4 regions of the Hyphomicrobium sp. B1 genome follow, and region 1 is predicted to be linked to each of the others. Evidence: predicted binding sites of a transcription regulator. Region 1 holds the regulator's gene; each other region holds the start of a gene.

Region 1 (5,630 bases):
GAACTTCAAGGTATTTACGGAAATGACGCCGCCGCCCGGCAGCGACGGCGGCCTTCTGAACGCCATCGCGGGCAGCTTCGTGATGTCTTTCATCGGCGTCGCGGTCGGCACGCCGATCGGCATCCTTGCCGGCACGTATCTGGCGGAGTATGGCCGTTACAGCAAAGTCTCGTCGGTGATCCGCTTCATCAACGACATTCTGCTCAGCGCCCCTTCGATCGTGACGGGCCTCTTCGTCTACGAGATCCTCGTCCGCACGATGGGCCACTTCTCGGCCATCGCTGGTGCCGCGGCCCTGGCGGTACTTGTCATCCCAACGGTCGTTCGCACGACTGAAAACATGCTGCTGTTGGTTCCGAACCAGCTTCGCGAAGCCTCTTCAGCGCTCGGCATGCCCCAGTCGCTCGTCATTCGTAAGGTGGCTTACAAGGCGGCCCGCGCCGGCATGATCACGGGCGTGCTGCTGGCCATCGCCCGCGTCAGCGGCGAAACCGCTCCGCTTCTGTTCACCGCTCTTAACAACCAGTTCTGGAGCACCGATCTTAATGCTCCGATGGCAAGCTTGCCGGTCGTTATCTTCCAGTATGCCTTGAGCCCTTACGAGGACTGGCAGCGCCTCGCCTGGACCGGCGCACTGTTAATCACCGCAGCGGTGCTCACGCTCAGTATCGCCGCTCGTTACCTGGGTACTTCGAGGACATCCAAATGAACGTAATGTCAAAAGACGTCGACACCGGCCTGACCGAGAAAATTTCGGTCCAGGACCTGAAGTTCTACTACGGATCGACTCTGGCCCTCAAAGGCATCTCGTTGCCGCTTTACGAGCGGCAGGTGACAGCCTTCATCGGACCTTCGGGTTGCGGCAAGTCCACGCTCCTGCGTGTTTTGAACCGCATGTACGATCTTTATCCCGGCCAGCACGCCGAAGGTAAGATCATGTTCGACGGTGAAAACATCCTCGACATGAAGGACCTGAACCTGCTGCGCTCGCGCATCGGCATGGTGTTCCAGAAGCCGACGCCGTTCCCGATGACGATCTACGAAAATATCGCGTTCGGTCTTCGCCTTTATGAGCGCCTGCCGAAATCCGAAGTCGACGCCCGCGTCGAAAGCGCCCTCGAAAAGGCGGCTCTCTGGAAGGAAGTAAAAGACAAGCTGCACGCCAGCGGCCTGTCGCTCTCCGGTGGTCAGCAGCAACGTCTGTGCATCGCCCGCACAGTTGCGATCCGCCCAGAAGTCATCCTGTTCGACGAGCCCTGCTCCGCTCTCGATCCGATTTCGACCGCTAAGGTCGAAGAGCTGATCGACGAGTTGAAGAACGAATTCACGATCGCCATCGTGACCCACAACATGCAGCAGGCAGTCCGCGTTTCGCAGAATACTGCTTTCATGTACCTCGGCGATCTCGTCGAATTCGGCGACACCAAAAAGCTTTTCACAAACCCAACGGATAGTCGCACGCAAGACTACATCACCGGCCGCTTCGGCTAGTGATGACGTTGAGGCCAAACCGGATTTCAGGATTACGACGATGAACGAACATACCGTGAAGTCATACGAGGAAGAGTTGAAGCTCCTCGACCGCCGCATCGCGCAGATGGGCGGCTATGCCGAAAAGCTTCTCGTTCAGGCGATGGACTCGCTCGAACGCCGCGACCCTAAGCTCGCCGAGAAAGCTGTTTCCGATGATGTCATGGTCGACCAGCTCGAACGCGAGCTGCAGGACCAGGTTATTCTGATGATCGCCCGCCGCCAGCCGGTCGCCAACGACCTGCGTCACATCATGACGGTCATCAAGATTGCGGGCGACCTTGAGCGTATCGGCGACCTTGCCAAGAACATCGCCAAGCGCGCTCTCACCATTGCAGGGGAAGCCTATCCCAAGCCGCTGATGACCGGCATGCGCCACATGACCGAGATGGTGCAGCAGCAGCTCAAGGACGTTCTTGATGCGTTGACGACGCTCGATGCTGAGAAGGCGATGGAAGTCTGGCGCAACGACCAGCAGGTCGACGCCATGTATAACTCGCTGTTCCGCGAACTGCTGACGTACATGATGGAAGATCCGCGCAACATCGGCATCTGCACGCACTTCCTCTTTGGCGCCAAGAATATCGAGCGCATTGGCGACCACACGACAAACATCGCCGAGAACGTCTACTACCTCGTGCACGGCGTACCGATCGCCGACGATCGGCCGAAGGGCGACAAGACCTCTTCGACACTGATTACGCCGCGCCAATGACCGTGCGACCCTGAGAGCAACCCCGATCCAATATCATGCCAGCTAAGATCATCGTTGTTGAAGACGAAGCGCCGCTAGCCGAGCTTCTGAAGTACAATCTTCAGTCGGAAGGCTACGACGTCGTGCAAGCCGCCGACGGCGAGGAAGCAGAACTATTGCTCGCCGAACAAACCTTCGATCTGGCGATATTGGATTGGATGATCCCGAAGATTTCCGGGATCGAGCTTTGCCGCCGTCTGCGCAACCGCGGCGACACGCAGAGCCTGCCCATCATCCTGCTGACCGCCCGCGGTGAGGAATCTGACCGCGTGCGGGGCCTGACGACCGGCGCCGACGACTACGTCACGAAGCCGTTCTCCGTGCAGGAATTGATGGCACGTGTGAAGGCCCTGCTCCGGCGCGCGGCGCCGGAGCGCATGAGCGATATTCTCGTCTCCGGCGAGATCACGATGGACCGTGGCGCCCACAAAGTGACGCGTGGCGTCCGCGAGGTCCGCCTCGGCCCGACCGAATACCGAATGCTCGAAGTCTTCATGGAAAGCCCGCGCCGCGTTCTCTCGCGCAGCCAGCTCCTCGACCGCGTATGGGGCCAGTCCTCGGAGGTCGACGAGCGCACCGTCGACGTTCACATCGGCCGTCTCAGAAAATCGCTGATCCGCGGCAACGAGGCCGATCCGATCCGCACGGTCCGCGGTGCCGGCTATGTCTTCGACGGCCGCGAAGCCGAAACGCAGGCTTGATAGCGAGCCATGTCCTCGGGCTTGTCCCGAGAATCCAACAATCAACATCACCGCGGCATAATAGATCCCCGGTCTAACGCCGAGGATGACGAGATAATACAGCTAAAGACTGGCTCTCAGCTCGGCGCGGTTAGGCAGCTCGACAGGTTGCGCGCGACGCCCCGCATCAGATCGAAGTAGAGCTTCGGCCCCGGCGTCAGCAATTGCCCTTCGACGTCGATCGTCCCCGAACGGGCATGCGTCCCTTCGGTAACCGCAGCAACAAGGTTTGGCTGGAACTCCGGTTCGGTAAAAACACAGACCGCATCGAGCGACGAAATCTTGCTGCGAACCTCCGTTAGCCTTTTTGCGCTTGGCGGCACCTCCGGGCTGACCGTAATCGATCCCACGGCGTGAAGCCCGAAGTGATGTTCGAAATACTGTGTCGCGTCATGGAAGACAATGAAGGGCTTGCCTTGCGCCCCTTTGAGTTCACTCGAAAGGTCATGGTCGAGCGTATCGAGATCGGCATCGAGCGCCGCCTCGTTGCTTTTCACTTTGCTCGCATACTCAGGATAGCGGGCAATGAGTGCTTTCGCGACGTCGGCCGCAATCGCCTTGGCGTTCGACGGATCGAGCCAGAGATGTCCATCCTTGCCATCCTCATCATGATCGTCGTGATCGGCAGCGCCCGCTTCGTCGTGATCGTGCGCGTCCGCCTCATGCTCGTGCTCATGCTTCTCGAACGTGCCACCTTCGCGTTGATCGAGCAGCGTCACGCCATCTGCGCCTGCAAGCGTCACCACTTTCACGTTCGACGGCAATGTCGTCACGATCTTGCGCGTAAACGGCTCCAGCGTATCCGACACACGAACGAAAACATCCGCTTCGTTGATGGCCCGCGCTGTCGACGGCTTGAGCGTGAACGTGTGCGGCGACGCCGACCCTTCAACGATCAGCTTCGGCGTCCCGATGCCGTCCATTAGACGCGTCACAAGCGAATGTATGGGCTTGATCGTCACGACGACTTTCGGCGCTTCGGCAGCGCTGACGGCGGTCGTCGCGCTTGTCATCGCGGCCGCCAGAAAACCGAAACATCGTGCCGCTGAACGCTTCATTCCCGCCATCCTGCTGAGTAAAAGGATATAATATAACCGTCGCTGTCGGCGCGCAACCGCACCGGCGAATTGGCCTATGCCCGCCAAATAGCGCAGCGCGTCGCAATCTCGCCACGTTCAATGTGCGTTTCGTATGAAACGCACTCCGAAGAATCGCGCGCAAAGCGGAGCAAAGAAATTGGGGCCGATCTTGCATAAGTCGTTCAATAAATGTCTCAGCCTCGCGGCCGCCGCGATAATGCTCCTCGCTTTCTCTATACCGGCCTCTGCGCATCCTCATATGTGGATCACGTATGAGATGACGGTCGACTACGACAACGGCACCGTTACGGGCGTCGACCATGTCTGGAGCTTCGACGACTCATACGCCGCCATGGCGCTCGAAGGTCTCGACACCAACAACGACGGCAAATACGACCAGCACGAGCTTGAGCCGCTCCTGAAGGTCAACATGGATGGCCTCAAAGAGTTCAACTACTTCACGGTGGCCAAGCTCGGCGAAGAGCAATTGGCGTTCTCACCGCCGACGCAAGCGCACCTCGAATACACCAATGGCGTCCTCCGCCTTTACTTCCATCTGTCGCTGGCGAAGCCTGTCCTTGCCGATGCCGAGGGCCTGACATTCGCCGTCTTCGATCCCTCCTATTTCATCGACTTCGAGCCAGAGAAAACGGACGCCATCAAACTTGCATCAGCGCCCGCAGGCTGCGCGGCGACGCTGCTCGATCCCGATGCGGAAAAGACCGACGCGCAGGCCCGGAAGCTCGGCGCCGCGATGGCGCAGCAGTTCGGCGCCGGCGTCGTCGGTTTCGGCTCCTACAAAACCGTGGCGATCACCTGCAAGAAATCCTGACCGTTCCGCTTTGGCACAGCGGTTAAGGAACCGGCGAGATTCCTCAGCCGCCAGGCCATTAATGACTTAGAAAGGATGTCTTCTTGCGGACCGCGAGGTGACATCAAATGCGTACGGCCCTTCGCACGTTGCTTTTCCTCGTGCTGATGCTCGCACCCGTTACGATTTCGCACGCCGACATCGATACCGAAGCTGCCATTCCGAACGGCGCATTCGAACTCGTTGTCGTCGAAGCCGAGGGATGCATCTACTGCCAGCTTTTCCGCCGCGACGTGCTGCCGGCCTACGAGGCATCGTCTCAGGCCAAGGATCTGCCGGTGCGCTTCGTCGATATTAACGATATCGCGGCCGACCATCTGAATTTCAAATCCGGTGTCGACATCGTGCCGACATTTGTGGTCGTCAAATCACATACCGAAGTCGGCCGGATTTCCGGCTACATCGGCCCGGAGAACTTCTTCCACTCGATCAGCTATCTGCTGGCTTCAGCCCCCTAAAAGCGCCCAAACGTCGCCCAAGCAGCCAAAAGCCCATGCAATTGGCCTTTTCATTTCGAATTCCCCACGTATCGGTGCCCAAAACCCTTGTAAACTCGGGCTCGCTCCTGTACCGACGCGGTTTCCGTTTTCGGGGGCTTTGGACGCCATCATGAGCCGGATCAGGCCACACGTCGGCATTATCATGGGAAGCCAGTC
Region 2 (5,630 bases), 1.1 Mb from region 1:
ACCGGCATACATGACGTTGCCGAACACGCCGGTGTCGCCGAGGTAATGTCCTGTCGCCATGCCGCTGGAATTTGGCATCGTGAACGTCGGAAACAACGAGTGGCTGTTGACGAAGTTTACGCCCTTGTCGCGTACATCGGCAAACGTCGGCGCCGTTTCAGGCGTGACGATCTTCCGCCGCAAGCCGTCGGGAACGAAAAGAATGACGTTGTGCTTTGATGCATCGGCGTGGGCCGGCGCAATGCTGAGAAGCACCGCAAGGCACAAGCATGCGCGCGAAAGAATCTGCTTCGGCACCATATTGAAGTCGTCCCCTCTAAGCGAAAGATGCGCTTGTCCATCGCCTAGATGATGGAAGCGACGTTCCTCTGACATTCCCCGTTCAAATGCGCATCTTACGGCGAAGCCTGGGAAACCAGTTCGCCGAGCCGTCGGACAGGGATTCCATCATGTCCGACAAGGCGCGCGATTTAGCGATTGTAATCAGCGTCAGCAGGATGGTCGGCACAAGCACTGCAGAAAATGCCACCAATCGCCATGGCGTCGATTGATTGGCCCAATCGAGCAGGTTCATACCGAGAAAGCCGGTGACGGTGGTGCCGACAAGTCCGAGCGTGGTCACGACGGTCAGTCGTGTAACGGTATCGCTCTGACGGCGCATAGCCTCGTTTTCAAGGAACTCGCTCATCTCCTGAATTTCCTGTCGAATGTCGTCGTAGAGGCGGTCAATATCGAGATGGCGGCGACACAGCGCAAAAATATCGTGTGCCTGCGTCTGATTGCTGACCGAGTGAAACCAGTAGCGATGCGTGAACCGGAGGAAGGTTTGCAGCGCCCGTCGCGATGCCGCTCTGAACGCCAGAATCGCGCTCTTGTTATTGGCATCGAGACGGCTCATCGCGCCGGTCAGATGATCGGAGAACATCAGCAGCGAAGCCTTGTGGAAGTGCGCGATCAGAAAGACAAGGAAGTGCTCATGCCGGAAGCTGTTGAGGCAGCCATGGTTGGGGTCGACGAAGAACGGGTTGTCGGCGCTGCCCGTCACGACAAGGGCATGACCGCACGACATATAGCGGCTCTGCGGCCACTCGATCTCGTTGTGCTGTCCGAAGTATCGATCGTAGCAATACCGCTCCTCGAAGTCTTCAAGGTGGCGCTGGGAGAATGGCAACTCCGAGCAGTCGCCTGGACCGGATGCAAAAGCGAGGCGGACGTAATCGGCGCGCGTCAGCTCGCTGCCGGCTTTCACGGCAATAAGCGCCATTTGCGGCATGCGATAATATTCGAGCTGCTTGTAGCGCAACGCACCCGGGTGATCGGAGTGATGCGGCACCAGCGGATGCAGCAGATATTGCCAATGCGCAGCAACGCGGGCGGCGCGCTTTGCGCAAACCTGCGCCAGAAACTTGTCGCGATCCTCGTAATCGGAGGCGGCCAGAACGTCACCGTGGCTTGAAAGAAATTCGACTTTCACTGGGCAATGTCCGGCAACGCCGGTGTCCTTCTCCCAATAGGCCGGATGCGTTCGTCCCAGTCGGAACATCACGTCCTGAACGTCGGCGAGTCCGATGTCTTCGGAATAAAGCTCCAACGCTAGGATCGCCACATCGATTTCGAAGAAGAAATACAAGTCGACGTGAGCCACCCTGAGTTCGATCGGGACCGCGCCGGGCGTTAGCTGTACGCGCACGGCCGCTACATCGGTACGCCGGAAGGTTTTGACCGGACTTTCCGATGACACCGATCCCGGTGATCTGCCAATTCGTCCGCCGTAAAGGAAGCGCTGGACCGGCGGCAGGAAGGTCACGAACTCATTGTAGTGACGCTCCTGAAAATCTTTCGGATCGCACGTGAACTCGTCATCGACCTCTTTCCACGGATTGTCCGGGCCGAGATTCGAAAGGATCGCCGCGAAGTCGTGATGAGACGGCTCAGGATTGGGCGGCATCAACTCGACCGGCCATATCAGGATCTGCCGGAAGTGTCCGATGCGGGTGTCGGCTGAAGCGTGTGGTGCAATCCCCGACCCGGCCGCAGTTTCGGAACGGACTTCATCAAGCATGAGAGCCTCGGCTTGCTATCGAATTGCGCCGCAGAGCAGCTTCGAAATCGAGTTCCCTTCAACGCGCCTCTCACCATTGCCCCATATCCATGACGGTTATGCGACATGTATGAAATATATGGGGAATTTCGCGTTTGTTCGGACCTGTAAAGCTCTGGCATCCAATGACCAGGGGCATCGAAGCGCTGATGACGGATGAGTTTACATCGTATATCTGCGCCCTGGTGTCGTCGGCCGGTCGATCATGACATACGTGAACAGGGAATAGGGGGAAACGTGCGCTTTCTTGTTTTTCAGCACATCGCTTGTGAGCATCCAGGCATCTTTCGCAAATTCTTCGCCGCCGACGGCATCGCTTGGGATGCCGTCGAACTCGATGAAGGAGCCGCGATTCCCGCGCTTGAAAACTACGATGCGCTTTGGGTGATGGGCGGACCAATGGACGTCTGGGATGTCGATGAATGCCCGTGGCTTGTCGATGAAAAGCGCGCGATCCGCCGCTGGGTTCGCGAATTGGAAAAACCCTTCATGGGGCTTTGCCTCGGTCATCAGCTTCTGGCCGATGCCTTGGGTGGCACATGCGGACCACAACGTCCGCCTGAAATCGGCATTCTCGATGTCGCCCTGACGACGGAAGCCGAAAGCGATCCGGTGTTCGGCAATCTGCCCAAGGAATTCAAAGCTGTTCAGTGGCACTCCGTGCGCGTTGCGCAGCCGCCTGAAGGCGCTGTTGTGCTCGCCAAATCGGACATTTGTCCCTGCCAGGCGATGCGTGTCGGCAAGACGGCGTGGAGCATGCAGTATCACGTCGAAATCGAAGACAACACGATCGACGACTGGGGAAATATCCCGGCTTACGCGCAAGCGCTGGAACGCACGCATGGACCTGGCGCACTGCCGCGCATGGCGGAAGCTGCTAAACCCCACACCGCGAATTTCGCTGCGGATGCCGAAACGCTTTATCGCAATTTCATGCGGACCATTCGGCAATAGTCCGCTTCAGGATCGATAACCGGCCAACGCATTTCATCGGAGCGAACGCAGAGCAAACCATCTGCGTTCGCTTTCTTTTTTGGGTTATTCTATTCGTCAAAGATCGCGTTTGGCGGTAGCGCAATCGGCGCAAGACGACGACTTTCTATGAAACATTTATTCGCGCCCGTGCTGCTTATATTTGCACCAACTGCCCTGAATTTGGCCTTGAACACACTATGAAATAGGTATCATAATTCAAAAATCATCACTCTCAGGAAAGTCACTGCACGCGATTTCTGCAATTCGACCTCAACTGATTTGGCTTGGAGGCTGATCTATGTACACTGCCGTCAAACGCGTTTTGGCCGGGGGGGCCTGCGCAGCGATCGTATCGCTGGCGAGTTTTAGCCAAGCCATGGCGGGCGCTCCTGAATCGCAAGATCCAATCAAGATTGCATTGTTCGATTGGACGAGCGTCAATCTCAACGCCAAGATCCTTGGCGGCATTCTGACCAAACTCGGCTACAACGTTGAATACCCGACGGCCGATTATCTCTCGAGCCTCACCACCGGCCTGACGAACGGCGATATCGATATCGGCGTCGAATACTGGGATACGACCGCGCGCGAAGCGATGAAGGCATCCGACGCCACCGGCCAGACCGAGCGGCTCGGCAAGCTTGGTCCCAAAGCCAAGGAAGAGTGGTGGTTCCCGGAGTACATGAAAGAAAAGTGCCCCGGCCTTCCTGATTGGAAAGCTCTGAAGGATCCCAAGTGCGCCGAAGCCTTCTCGACGCCCGATACAGCGCCAAAGGGCCGTTATCTCGGCGGCCCCGTGACCTGGGAAGGTTTTGACGACGAGCGCGTCGAAGCTCTCGGCCTGCCGTTCGTTGTTGTCCACGCCGGCACCGACGGCGCGATGTTCGCCGAACTCGATTCCGCCTATCAGCGCAAAGCGCCGATCATGCTCTGGATTTATTCACCGCATTGGGCGCCAGCGAAATACAAAGGCGAGTGGGTTCAGTTCCCGGAATATGAACCGGCCTGCTACACTGACCCGAAGTGGGGCGTGAACCCGGATAAGAAGTACGATTGCGGCAAGCCGCACGGCGAAATCTGGAAGTACTCCTGGAAAGGCCTGAAAGATAAATGGCCCGTCGCTTACAAAGTCGCCAAAAACTATACAATCGACACTGACGAACTGAACAAGATGTCAGGTGAGATCGATCTCGACGGCAAGTCGATGGACGAGGTCGCTGCGGCTTGGGTCGATGCCAACGAGGCCAAGTGGAAGGAATGGGCGAAATAAGAGTTCGGCTGAGCTTCCTTTGCAGCATTGAGTGAAGACGCGACGGGAACCGGTGTGCCATCGCAGGCTGTCGGTTCCCGTCTGTTTTTGAGGCCACACGGCGCGCTTGGCGCGATGGAGCGATCCTAAAATGAACACCCAAGCGCCCCTGCGCGATGATACGACGTCGGCGACTGACGATCGTCCGGTTAAACTGTTGTGCCAGGATGTGTGGAAAGTCTTCGGCGAAGGCGCGAAGAATTTTCTGGCGAAACACAACGGCGCACCGACATCCGAAGACCTGAGCAAAGCCCAGCTCGTCGGCGCCGTCCGGCATGCGTCGCTCGAAGTTCGTCGCGGCGAAAATTTCATCGTCATGGGCTTGTCCGGCTCGGGCAAGTCGACGCTCGTTCGCTGTCTCTCTCGATTGGTTGAGCCCACGTGGGGAAAGATCGAACTCGACGGCATCGACCTGCTGAAAGCATCCCCTGATGAATTGATTGAGATCCGTCGTCACCGCATGGGAATGGTATTTCAGCACTTCGCCCTGCTGCCGCATCTGACGGTGCTCGAAAACATCGCTTTTCCGCTTTCCGTTCAAGGCGTCGAACGCAAGACGCGCGAGGCACGCGCGCGCAAAGTTATTGAGCTTGTCGGCCTCAGCGGGCGCGAGCAGTTTTATCCGCGTGAGCTTTCAGGCGGCCAGCAGCAGCGCGTCGGTATTGCGCGGAGCCTCGCGGTCGAACCAGAAATCTGGTTCCTCGACGAGCCGTTTTCCGCGCTCGATCCCTTGATCCGGCGCGAGATGCAGGCCGAACTGCTGCGCCTTCAAAGCGTGCTGAAGAAAACCATTGTCTTCATCACTCACGATTTCGATGAAGCGATCCGCTTGGCCGACCGCGTCGCCATTATGAAGGATGGGGAAATCATACAGATCGGCACGCCGGAAGAACTGGTGCTCCATCCCGCAACAGACTACGTCGCCGAATTCACGCGCGACGTCCAGCGCTCGAAGGTGATGTCGGCAGCAAGTCTGATGCGCCCGGTTTCGCCATCTGCCGACTACGGCGGAACAGTCGGTGCAAGAGATAAGATCTCATCGTTTTCGGCTCGCATCGTCGGTGTCCGCAAGAACTTTCTTGTCACCGCCGCTGATGGTAGGCCACTCGGTGAAGTGACGCCCGATGACGTTATCGATATCCTTGCCGATCGCGACTTGGCTAAAGAGGCACGTGTATGACCGTCGCAGACACGACGGCGCCCATCCGGCCGTCCGCCATCTCCACCCCGACGTTGATCTGGACT
Region 3 (5,630 bases), 380 kb from region 1:
CATCGACAGTGCGTATGAAATGAAGATGCGGTCGATGTTGGCGATGCTGAAAAGCTCGGACGCCGAGAACGTCGTGGCGTCGGCCTGGGCAATCGTGACGATGTCGCGAAACGGGCTTCGGTCGATCGAGGCGCGCGCCGTCTTCAACATTTCTTCTGAAACGTCGAGACCGTAGAACTTCGCAAGCGGATAGCGGCGCGCGGCGCGCAGCAGATTGCGGGCCGTGCCGCAACCGACTTCGAGCACCGTGCCGCCGACCGGAGGCGCAAGCTCGGCGATCATCTGATCGCGGCCGATCAGATAGTAGCGTCGTGTGAAATCATAAATGTAGCGCTGATGGCGATACATGCCATCCATGGCGCTCGCAGCGCTTTCGGTCATTGCGGCGGCGTCGCTCATGAGAGGATCAGGCGTTCTTGATGTAGAGGTGGAAACCGCCGTAGATCGCCGAGCGATCCTTGGCGTGGATCGCAGCGGATTTGGCGGCGTCATAGGTCCACTGGCCGAGCGTCGCGTCGGCGACGCGGCCCGGGAGGATGCTTTCCTCGCCCGCGGTGCGGAAGATAACGCGGGCGCCGGGGCGCGCAGTGCGGGTGATTTGATCCCACAGCGCATTCAAGGCTGCGTCGTCCATCCAGTCCTGGGCATCGAGCAGGATATAGCGATCGAGGCTTTCGGCCGGCTCGCCAGAGAGGAAGCGGATCATGTTGTCGTGGACAACCTCGACTCGGTTGGCGCGCGCCTTGACCGCCATGAAGTTCGCTTTTTCGAGATACGGCGGGCAGGGGCCTTCGCCCTGGGTTGCGTAGCTGCGGCCGAAGGCCTGCCAAGCGAAATAGTTGTCTTTCAGATCGAAGCCCGTCGCCAGGCGTTCGGCGCGTTCCTTCAAAACGTCGGCCATCGTGCGAGCGCCGCCGCCGGAAAGCGCGTCATACTGCACCGGCGGAATGCCGAGGCCGAACAGCGACGCCCGGTTTGACGTGATCCAGCGCAAGACAGGATGGCTGAAGGCCGGTCCGATGTCGCGCGCAAAGATCTCGCGCTGCTCTTCGATCGAACGGGCTTCAAGCAGACGCTTCGGTTTGGCGCCGAACACGCGCGCAGCGAGATGGCCTGTCGCGATGAAGCGGCCGAGCAGCCCGAAATGATAGAAATTGCGCGCGAAGCGCGTGATGCGGCGGCGGCCCGTCAGCTCGCGGCCTTCCCAATAGGCGCGGGTATCGGCGTCGAGATGCGGCGCGATGAGATCGTTATAGAGGGCGACGTTGCGGCGGTCATTGGCGGCGCCGAAGAAGCGATAGAACGTGGCATGGTTCGGCAGATGCTGAGCTGCGGCGACCTTCAGCTTGAGCAGCGCGATGTGCGTGGCGTTGAGATCGACGGCATAGATGCGCGCCGGATTCGCCGAGAGGTAGCTCATGACGTTGCAGCCGCCGGAGGCGATGGTCATGATGCGCGTTTGCGGGGTGATCTCCAGCGCTTCCATATCGGCGCGCGGATCTTCCCAGATCTGCGGGTAGACCATTGAGCGGAAAGCGAAGGTGAAGGTGCGCTCAAGGATACCGGCGAGACTCAGCGCACGGTTCTGATGCACAGCTTCGCTCAGAAGATCGATGCTCGTCGGTTCGAGGGCTTTGGCGGTCGCGTTCACGTGGGATACTCCGTTCGCCGGCTCGCTTTTCGTCCGGCATAATTGCCGTTAAGCGGCTTCGATCAACCAGCGGCCGGAAGGCGCCTGCGAGGCGCGCGCGGCCAAATGCTCTTTCCAACGAATGATTTCAAATTGGCCGTCGAAGCGTTCGCCGATGGCGGTGCAGCTTTCGACCCAGTCGCCGCAGTTCATGTAGTGAATGCCGTCGATCTGGCGCGAGTTGGCGTGATGGATGTGGCCGCAAATGAGGCCCTGCGCGTCGCGCCGCTTGGCTTCGCCTGCCAACGCTTCCTCGAATTCGCCGATGTAGTTCACGGCGCTTTTCACTTTGTGCTTCAGGAAGGCCGACAGCGACCAATGACCGAGGCCGAACATGCGACGCGCAAAGTTCAGCGGCACGTTAAGCGCGAGAGCTGCGTCATAGGACCGGTCGCCGAGAAATGCGAGCCAGCGGGCGTAACGCACGACGACGTCGAATTCATCACCGTGCAAAATGAGATAGCGCTTGCCGTCGGCGGCTTCATGAATGGCATCGCGGCGGATTTCGACGCCGCCGAAGTTCATGCCGGTATAGTCGCGCAGGCCGTCATCGTGGTTGCCCGGAATGTAGACGACGCGGGTGCCTTTACGCGCCTTGCGCAGAAGCTTTTGTAAAACGTCGTTGTGGCTCTGCGGCCAATAAGGACCGCGGCGGACTTTCCAGAAATCGACGATATCGCCGACGAGGTAGAGGTTCTGGCATTCGACGTATTTCAGAAAGTCGAGAAGAGCAGTCGATTGGCAATTGCGCATTCCGAGGTGAATGTCGGAAATAAAAACGGTTCGGTAGTTCAATTCCGGATTTGGTGCGCTCAAGGTCGGCCCCCAGTCAGTGCGCTTCCCATAAATGCGTCTATGCATTTCATGTAAAACGTAGGACGGGATTCATGTAACAGGCGTATGACGAACGCCTGCGGCCGGTGGCGTCGAGTGTAAGAAATCGCAGCTATTTATGGGTTTACCAACAGCCCGAGACGGCGCGCGCGAGTGATGCCGGCGGTTTCGATCGCCGCAAAAGTGTCATATGGCGAATATGCGACACACTGATGATTGCGCTGCCATCCACGCGACGGCAGCGCAATTTCGTATCAGTATTCGATGCGCTGAAAGATATGCTCCCAGGCGTAGAGCAGAATGGTGTCGACAGCGCCAACAAGAAGAAACGCCAGCGCGATCGGTGATGTCGAATTTTCGGGAAGTCCCATATCGACGCCCCTCGTCGATACGGCCAATGCTGCAGTCAGACTGAGAAGAGCGAGAACGGCGAAGACGATTTGAACGAACTTGAGCGAACGCTCACGCTCACGGCCGATGCTGTCCATCAGGGTGTCTCCTCAACGCGATACAAATGGGTGAACCCCGGAGAGAGACTTTAGTCGGAGCATAAGCAAAGGTGAAGTGAAATTTAATGATTTGTTAAGTAACAGCTTCGCGCGCCAGCTCTTTAAGCACTCTGCTTTGACGTTCAGCATCGGCGGGAAAATTCTCTGAGATCCACCAGCGCTCGAAGGCACTAAGGATGCTGCCGACTTTCGGACCTGGTTGAATGCCGAGCGCAAGGACGTCGTTCCCAGTGAAGGGCATAACCGGAATTTTCCAGCGATCGGCGAGTAATGCGCGGGCGCGCCAGTGCGGATCGGTGCAGGGGGCGCCAGATTGCGCCCAGGCAAGGCGGACGGCGCGCGCGAAGGCATCGGCACCGAGCCTGTAAAGTGCAGCTTGTGCAATCGCTTCGGACGTTTCCGGAGCGATACCTGGATCGCCTGCGGATGCGCTTGTGAGACGCTCGGCTTCGGCATTCGAGAGCCGAAGCTCGCGGCCGAGAAAGGCTGCGTCTTCCGGATTGTTGACGGCAAGCGCGGCAAGGCGCGCGAGCGCATCGGGTGGCTCGCCCAGTGCGGCTTCGATCACAACGAAGCGCGCAAAGCGGTCAGGTTCGAGGCGCGTCCTGACGACAAGCTGAAGGATGCCGCTTTTTTCCATGGCGTTGACGACATCGACAGCATTCAGCGCTGCGAGCAGTTTCAGCATTTCGGCGCGGACGCGCTCAGCGGAGAGCAGCGATAGTCCTTCTTTCAAGGCATTTGCTGCGGCCAGTCCTTCGGGATCGAGCTGGCCCTTTCCGTATTCGGCGCTGAAACGGAAGAAGCGCAGAATGCGCAGGTAATCCTCGCGGATGCGTGCCTCGGCATCGCCGATGAAGCGGACGCGACGTTGGCGCAGATCATCGAGGCCGCCGACGAAATCGTAGACGATGCCGTCGGCCGAACAATAAAGCGCGTTGATCGTGAAGTCGCGGCGGGCGGCGTCCTCTTCCCAGGAGTTGGTGAAGGTGACGACGGCATGGCGGCCGTCCGTCTCGACGTCGCGGCGCAACGTCGTCACTTCGAAGGATCGCTTTTCAGCGACAACGGTGACGGTGCCGTGGTCTATGCCAGTCGGATATGCGCCAAGACCGGCATCGGCGGCGAGGCGCATGACCTCGGCGGGCAGGGCCGTTGTCGCGATGTCGACATCCTTGACGGGGCGATTGATCATTGCGTTGCGCACAGCACCGCCGACAACGCGGGCTTCCGCCCCGCCGGCAGAAAGCGCGGCGAAGACCTTTGCAAGCGCCGGGGCTCGTAGCCATTCGGCACTCATGCGGGTCGATTTGATGGCTGTTTCAGTCATGCCGTTTCAGTCCTGCAATCACGGCTTTGCCGTCGGGGGCGGCGTTTTCGTCTCGTGAATGCTGCGCGCCGGTTCGAGCTTCCCGTCGACGACGGAGGCGGGCACATAGACATCGTCGGGGCTGTTATAGGTGCGGGACGAAAACACGACGAGCGTCGCGAGCATCACGGCAGCGCCGGCAAAGAAGAGACGGATCAAGGGAGCACGGCTCAAGACTGTCATCAGGCCAGGCCATTCATCTTCGGAGAATGCGATCCAGGCGATGTAGAGGAACGTCGGCAGCAGGAAGAAAAAAATATTCTCGATAACGATGCGGATCATGTGCTGAACAGTCTCCGATAGAGCGTGCGGATTATTCCCGCTGTCGCGCCCCATATATAGCGTTCACCGTAAGGCATCGCATAGAACCTGCGTTCTGCACCGCGCCAGACGCGGCTGTGGATCTCGTGATTGGCTTCGTTCATCAAAAAGGCGAACGGAACCTCGAAAACGTCAGCGACTTCGTCGGGATTGGCTGTAAGCCTGAAGCCCGGCCGCACGAGCGCGACCGAGGGCGTGATGATGTAGCCCGTGCCGGTGCGATAAGGCGAGAGATAGCCGACTGGCTCGATGAATGCCGCATCGAGGTTAATCTCTTCGCGCGTCTCCCGCAGCGCAGCAGCGAGAGGCGTCGCGTCTTGTTGCTCGACTTTCCCGCCGGGGAAGGCGATTTGTCCGGCGTGCGAGGGCAAATGATCCGTTCGTGCCGTCAGCAGCACGGTCAGAGGCGCGCGGGCGACGATGGGCACCAGGACGGCTGCGTGGCGCAGGCCAGCGGAAAATGGACCGAGGCCGGGGTTCAAGTCATCGTCGCCAGGTGACTGTGGTTCATCCAGTTCAGGCGGGCTCGCTAGCAGCCGCGCACGTGCCAGGCGCTCGAAATCGGCAGCCTCGATATCCGGCGTTGCCATATTGGAGGCAGAAAGCGGGTTCATTTCGCAACCTGGCAGAAATTGAAGCGTGACCGTCCTGGGGTGGCCGGGGGCGGCTGAATCACGCTATTTTTGATTCGTCGTTTTAACTTGCGTCGTGTTTAGGAGCAGATGGGACTGCGTGTGGCTTACTTACGTATGACATCGCCGTTTCGGAAGCAGGGCATTTCGGCGCCCGCCCTGGCGCTCGCGCTGGTTTGCCTCATGGTGCCGATGGCGGCGCCGCGCGCAACCGCAATGTCGACCATCGATTTTCTGACGTCGCTGTCCGATAGCGAGATAGAAGCCTTTCAAGT
Region 4 (5,630 bases), 1.1 Mb from region 1:
CGACGGCCATCTGCTTGCCGGGCAGCGAGTCGAGGGTGAAACGCGCGCCGACTTCGGCGATACGCGTTGCGCCCTTGGTGATGACGACGAAATTCACCGTTACCAGAATGATGAAGACGATGATGCCGATAACGAAATTGCCGCCCATGACGAACTGAGCGAAACCGGCGATCACGTGTCCGGCCGCGCCCGGCCCCTCGGCGCCCTGCGAAAGAATAAGTCGCGTCGTCGCGACGTTGAGCGACAATCGCAGCAGCGTCGCGATAAGTAGAATCGTCGGAAACGCCGAGAACTCCAGCGGACGTCGTATCCACAACGAAACCATCAAGATGACAATGGCCAGCGCAATCGAAAGCGCCAGCCCCAGGTCCATCATGAAGGCAGGGAGTGGCAGAAAGAGAATGGTCAGGATGCCGACGATGCCGACAGCCAGGCCGGCATCGCGCTGACCCAAGCCTAAATCGATGCCACCCTGAGCGGCGGTTTTCGTCGCAGCCATGAAAAGAGATCCCTCGCGCTTTGGGGCGAGCTTCCTACCCGAAGCTTGCGCGAGGTCGTCATCGGATCATGGACAGCGGAGAAAAATACAAAAATTCTCGAAATTCCGGCCGCGTCAATAGGATGACTCAGCCGATCGCAGAGAGTGACATCCGCAACTCAAGGCGCGTCGGACGCCGGGGGCGCCTATTTTGCGGCTTGCGCCGAATGCAGGTCCGCAGACAGCGGTCGCGGCCTCGGTTCGGATATCTCGGCTGCGGCGTTCCCTCGGCCGATGCCGGAATAATTGAAGCCGAGGCTACGCGCCGTTTCGGCGTCGATCGCGTTTCTGAGGTCAACGATGGTATTGCCGGTCATGCGCGCTTTGATGGCCTCAAGATTGAGTGCGCGGTACTCGTTCCATTCCGTGACGACCACCAGGATGTCGGCGCCTTCGGCCGCCTCGTTCGCGTTCTCACACCAGGTGATGCCTGGAAGCAGAGGCTCCGCTTGGCGGCGTCCTTGCGGATCGCAGGCCCTAATCGTTGCGCCACGCTCTTGCAGCATCGGCACGATGACAAGGCTCGGCGCATCGCGCATGTCGTCGGTATTGGGTTTGAACGTCAGCCCAAGCACCGCAATCGTCTTGCCGCGCACTGATCCGCCGGCGGCTTCCTCGATACGGATGGCCATCGCCAGCTTGCGCTCATGATTGACACGTTCGACCTGCTCGATGATCGAGATTGGCGCCTTGAATTCCCGCGCAGTTCGGATCAACGCTGAGACGTCTTTCGGGAAGCAGGACCCGCCATAACCCGGCCCCGGATGCAGGAACTTATCGCCAATGCGACGGTCCTTGCCGATAGCCGATGCGACCTCCTGCACGTCGGCTCCCACGCTCTCGCACAGATCGGCAATTTCGTTGATGAAGCTGATCTTGAGCGCCAGGAAGGCGTTCGCCGCGTATTTCGCGAGCTCAGCCGATTCGCGTTCGACGAACATGACGGACGAACCGCGCAGCGCCAGCGGCTTATAGAGGCGTCCCATAACCTCGCGCGCACGCTCGTCGTCGGTCCCGACCAGAACGCGATCGGGATGCGTGAAGTCCTGGATCGCCGATCCCTCGCGCAAGAATTCCGGATTGGAGCAGACAGCCACATCGGCGTCCGGCCGCTTGGCTTTGAGACGGCGTTCGATTTCGCGACTCGTTCCGACGGGCACCGTCGATTTTGTCGTCACGACAGTGAAGTCTTGAAGGTACGGCGCTGCTTCCTCGACGGCCGTGAAGACATAGGAGAGATCGGCGTATCCGTCGCCCCGGCGCATTGGCGTGCCGACAGCCAGAAAGACGACATCGGCGTCGGCGACAGCCGGACCCAGCTTCTCCGTAAATAGCAGGCGCCCGGCCTTGATATTCCGCTCCATGAGATCATCGAGGCCGGGTTCATAGATCGGGGAGCGCCCAGCTTTGAGATCTGCCAGCCGGTCCGGATCTTTGTCGACGCAGGTGACCGTCCAGCCGAAATCGGAAAAGCACGCCGCCGAAACAAGACCGACGTAGCCCGCTCCAATCATACAGATCTTCATAGTCGCAATCCCTCGTATCCCACAGGGACGATATTCCACCAAACGGCGAACACCGCCAGCCCATATTTCCGGCGAACGCCCTGCATTCTGACGGGTTGGTAAAACTGCGCAATATCATTGCGTTATGACGCTAAGCTCGATGCTGAAAAAAAGTCGCAAGCTCCGTGCATGGCGCTTATTCATCAGCACGGTTCTAAGCATTGCACGTCTTCTTATTTGATCCGGCGTGCCGAACAGCGTCTTATGGCTCTTGCGGGCAAGATTGGCGTGCTCGCCGCGGTGATTTCGATGAGACTTGCGCCGCGTCATCAAACGCTAAGCTCCACGACGCACTCGTGGGCTCCGCCACTGGAGACCGCTATGAAACAGACGAACTTTGACTGTCTTTCTCCTCACGAAACGACGATGAACGTCGGTTGTCGGATGAGCTGTTGTCTCTGCCGCTGTTGAGCGCGCAAAACCGCTCAGAAAACGGCGTTTTTATTCCCCAATCGCAATCATTCAGAGGACGCTGGCCACTGCCGGCGAACAAGAAGACATGTCAAAATCATACGTCATCGAAGTTGGAGACGATCAAGCCGGTCTAGTCATTCGAGAGGACGGAGAACGCGAATACCTCTTTCACTCAGCGTTAGCAGCTTACGACGCCCTTGAGGGACGCCGCTTCGCCAATCCGTTCCTGGCAGAAAGAGCAGCTATCGCGCACGCATCGGCCCGGCGCCATTTTCGAGGCCGGGCAGCTGCTGCGAGAGGCGTCGGGCTATGACGGAAAAGCGATATCGCATCGTTGCACCAGAGCATGAGCAAGATTTCTCGGGCCACCAGCCGAGAACTCGCGTTCGTGGCAACGAAAGGCCCTCGTTGATCGTCGCAGCGTCACGCGATGAACCGTTATCGGATCCCGTGTCCGAACTCGCGCCCGTCGGCCCATCGCCCGATTTGTAGGCGGATTAGGAAGCGCGGACCCGTAATGTTTTTTCGCTCCCTGGACCTGATCGCTGCGTCCGCGAACAGGACTTGAGGCCGGCGGTGCCAACTCGGCGCTGCCGGTCTCCTTTTCTCCGAGTTGAGATCAACCGCGACCAGACGTCGTCTGCGCGGCCATCTCGTCCCGGCTGTCATTGACTGGTATCAACCCCTTCCTGGCGGCGCGGGTGTTAGCTGCAGGCTAGTGAAGCTTGGGAGGGGAATTATGGACGATCATTTCTGGCCTTCGATGTATCCGGGCCTGATTGTGGGCATTCTCTACGGTTTGTCGCTTCGCGGCGTTTCCAACACTGTTATCGCAGCGATCGGCGGCGTTATCGGCGCGGCGATCGCCTACGAAGGGCTTTTGGCTGCCAACTTGAATGACGGCTTGCCCGGCGTGATCAGCCTTTGCGCGGCGGCCTTTGTTGGCGCCTACTTGTCGACCACTGCCGTGCGCCGCATGGCCAGCCCGCCGAAATCATAAATCTCGCAGCGCGCAGACCGTTCGCAGTTCACGCGACAAAAGTGTGGATGAGCTACAACTTTGGGGCATTCTTATTGGATGTCGCAGAGTTGTCGTGCAACCGTCGTCAATGTTTCAATGAATCTTGAAATGCAGCGGGTTCATTCTTGTCGACGGAGGAGCTATGGCCGATCTCGTGACGACGGCGGCTCTTGTCTTCTGCATTTTGGCGGTGTCCACCCACCTTTTGACGGTCGCCTTGACACTCTACCGCGTATCGGCGCCACGTAGCCGATCGCGTGCGACAAATGTTGAGCCGGTCAGCATCGTGCGTCCGGTTTGCGGTGTCGATCATTTCGATGAAATGACATTGCGTTCGACATTCGAACTGAAAGCCGCGGACTATGAGGTTATATTTTGCGCGGCTCGCGAAGATGATGCGGCCGTACCGCTTGTTCGCAAGCTGATCGCCGAATACCCGCATATCCAGGCCCGCCTGTTGATCGGCGATGATCGGCCAACCAGCAATCCTAAGCTCAACAACATCGTCAAAGGATGGGCGGCCGCACGCCATCGGTGGATCGTTCTGGCGGACAACAATGTCCTGATGCCCGCGCACTACCTCGACGATCTGTTCCAGAGTTTCACGCCGGGTGTGGGCCTCGTCTGTTCGCCGCCCATCGGAAGTCGACCGATCGGTTTTTGGGCTGAACTCGAATGCGCATTCCTCAACACCTATCAGGCTCGCTGGCAAAGCGCGGCCGATACGATCGGATTCGGATTTGCTCAGGGCAAGTCGATGCTTTGGCGCCGCGATATCCTCGACGATGCTGGTGGCATCGAAGCGTTGGGCGCCGAGATTGCCGAAGACGCTGCCGCTACCAAGATCGTCCGCTCTCATGGTCTTGACGTCCGGCTCGTAGATCGCCCGTTCGAGCAGCCGCTGGGCCTGCGAACCAGGGCTCAAGTCTGGGATCGGCAAGTGCGCTGGGCGCGACTGCGTCGTGCAACGTTCCCCTTGTTCTATGCGCCGGAAATACTTTCCGGCTGCACTCTGCCTGCCGCCGCTGCCGCCGTCGCCGCAACGGCCTTCGACGTTGATCCGTTAATGGCGCTCGCTGGGCTGCTGTCGCTTTGGTTGGGTGCCGAAGTCTTGTTGGCACACGTTGCGGGCTGGCATCTGCGGTGGCATTCGCCATTTACGTGGCTTCTACGCGATGCGCTTTTGCCTGTACTCTGGGTCGAGGGCTGGGTGGGAGACACCTTCGTCTGGCGCGGCAACGATATGAGCGTCGCCGAGCAGAACCGCGAACTCGCAGTCACCAATAAGATCTGAATCAGAAAGTTCAGAGTCCGGTCTGAAACGGACCCTATCGCGGCTTGCAAGGCCGGGCGCTTCAGATGCGTTCACTTATGGGTCTCGGCGATGGTCGCCTCCGGATGCAAGCCGACCGTTCGTCCGGGAAAGCCGGCGGCGTCGAAATATTTCGTATCGCCCGCCACCTGATAATTCAGGATCGTACGCAGGCCTGAAGCCGATGGCGCTGACCCCAGTGTCTTGCGCTCCCACTGCGGCGTTGCACCGTTCGGAAACGCTTCGATCAATGGTCTGCCGACCAATTTTCCATGGCTCGTGGGCAGCAGTCCAAGGATCGCGATGATCGTCTTGCCGATGTCGGCATTGCTGGCCGGCGCCTCGTCGACAAAGCCCTCTTTGAAATCAGGGCCGATCGCGGCCATGAAGTTCTCGGTATCGCCCCGGTTGAAGCTGCCGTGCATGCCCTGGCCCTGCTGCAATTCGGTATCGGAGACGACCACCGCGCACGTGGTCGGTTCCGAGCAGCCGGTCGAGAAGCTCTTGAAGTTGACGACGATTGAGGGTCTGAGCATTAGCGCTGAGCCTTTGAGATTGACGGCGCTGAGCGGCAGTGTCCCCGCAAAGCTGCCGAGGTCATCCTCAACGAAAATCCCGCTGACGTAGTCTTGCGCCATCAGCGAGTCGATCGTCTTCTGAACGAGAGCACGGTCGCCGCTCGGAATGTAAATGAGATCCGAACCGCCATTGGCGGCGACGATCACGTTCGGAGCGTTCGGATCTTTGCCGATATAGCCATTGCCGTCGGACGGATGCGTT

What was found. The regulator PhoB, encoded in region 1, activates phosphate uptake and scavenging genes when phosphate is short. The targets are predictions, from matches to a motif close to TGTCATNNANCTGTCAT.
Region 2: a site for PhoB is predicted at 2,152-2,168, ahead of RLW55_RS07150 (CorA family divalent cation transporter). Genes of this name have one in related genera too.
Region 3: a site for PhoB is predicted at 2,580-2,596, ahead of RLW55_RS20510 (UDP-2,3-diacylglucosamine diphosphatase). Genes of this name have one in related genera too.
Region 4: a site for PhoB is predicted at 3,608-3,624, ahead of RLW55_RS07140 (ceramide glucosyltransferase). Genes of this name have one in related genera too.

The regions. Positions count from the first base shown of each region.
Region 1 covers NZ_CP134871.1:346,567-352,196, forward strand. The annotation lists gene pstA (phosphate ABC transporter permease PstA) at 1-709, shown strand, start outside; gene pstB (phosphate ABC transporter ATP-binding protein PstB) at 706-1,491, shown strand; gene phoU (phosphate signaling complex protein PhoU) at 1,532-2,245, shown strand; gene phoB (phosphate regulon transcriptional regulator PhoB) at 2,281-2,985, shown strand; gene RLW55_RS01750 (zinc ABC transporter substrate-binding protein) at 3,102-4,082, opposite strand; gene RLW55_RS01755 (DUF1007 family protein) at 4,321-4,935, shown strand; gene RLW55_RS01760 (thioredoxin fold domain-containing protein) at 5,043-5,432, shown strand; gene purE (5-(carboxyamino)imidazole ribonucleotide mutase) at 5,593-5,630, shown strand, end outside.
Region 2 covers NZ_CP134871.1:1,465,632-1,471,261, forward strand. The annotation lists gene RLW55_RS07145 (alkaline phosphatase family protein) at 1-300, opposite strand, end outside; gene RLW55_RS07150 (CorA family divalent cation transporter) at 383-2,062, opposite strand; gene RLW55_RS07155 (type 1 glutamine amidotransferase) at 2,339-3,055, shown strand; gene RLW55_RS07160 (ABC transporter substrate-binding protein) at 3,453-4,346, shown strand; gene RLW55_RS07165 (quaternary amine ABC transporter ATP-binding protein) at 4,477-5,565, shown strand; gene RLW55_RS07170 (ABC transporter permease) at 5,562-5,630, shown strand, end outside.
Region 3 covers NZ_CP134871.1:4,284,280-4,289,909, reverse strand. The annotation lists gene RLW55_RS20520 (class I SAM-dependent methyltransferase) at 1-399, opposite strand, end outside; gene RLW55_RS20515 (DUF3419 family protein) at 407-1,651, opposite strand; gene RLW55_RS20510 (UDP-2,3-diacylglucosamine diphosphatase) at 1,700-2,551, opposite strand; gene RLW55_RS20505 (hypothetical protein) at 2,779-3,012, opposite strand; gene RLW55_RS20500 (CCA tRNA nucleotidyltransferase) at 3,107-4,363, opposite strand; gene RLW55_RS20495 (DUF6111 family protein) at 4,382-4,684, opposite strand; gene RLW55_RS20490 (CoA pyrophosphatase) at 4,681-5,337, opposite strand; gene RLW55_RS20485 (hypothetical protein) at 5,473-5,630, shown strand, end outside.
Region 4 covers NZ_CP134871.1:1,459,184-1,464,813, forward strand. The annotation lists gene flhA (flagellar biosynthesis protein FlhA) at 1-499, opposite strand, end outside; gene RLW55_RS07125 (UDP-glucose dehydrogenase family protein) at 685-2,082, opposite strand; gene RLW55_RS07130 (hypothetical protein) at 2,179-2,373, opposite strand; gene RLW55_RS07135 (hypothetical protein) at 3,257-3,517, shown strand; gene RLW55_RS07140 (ceramide glucosyltransferase) at 3,681-4,832, shown strand; gene RLW55_RS07145 (alkaline phosphatase family protein) at 4,904-5,630, opposite strand, start outside.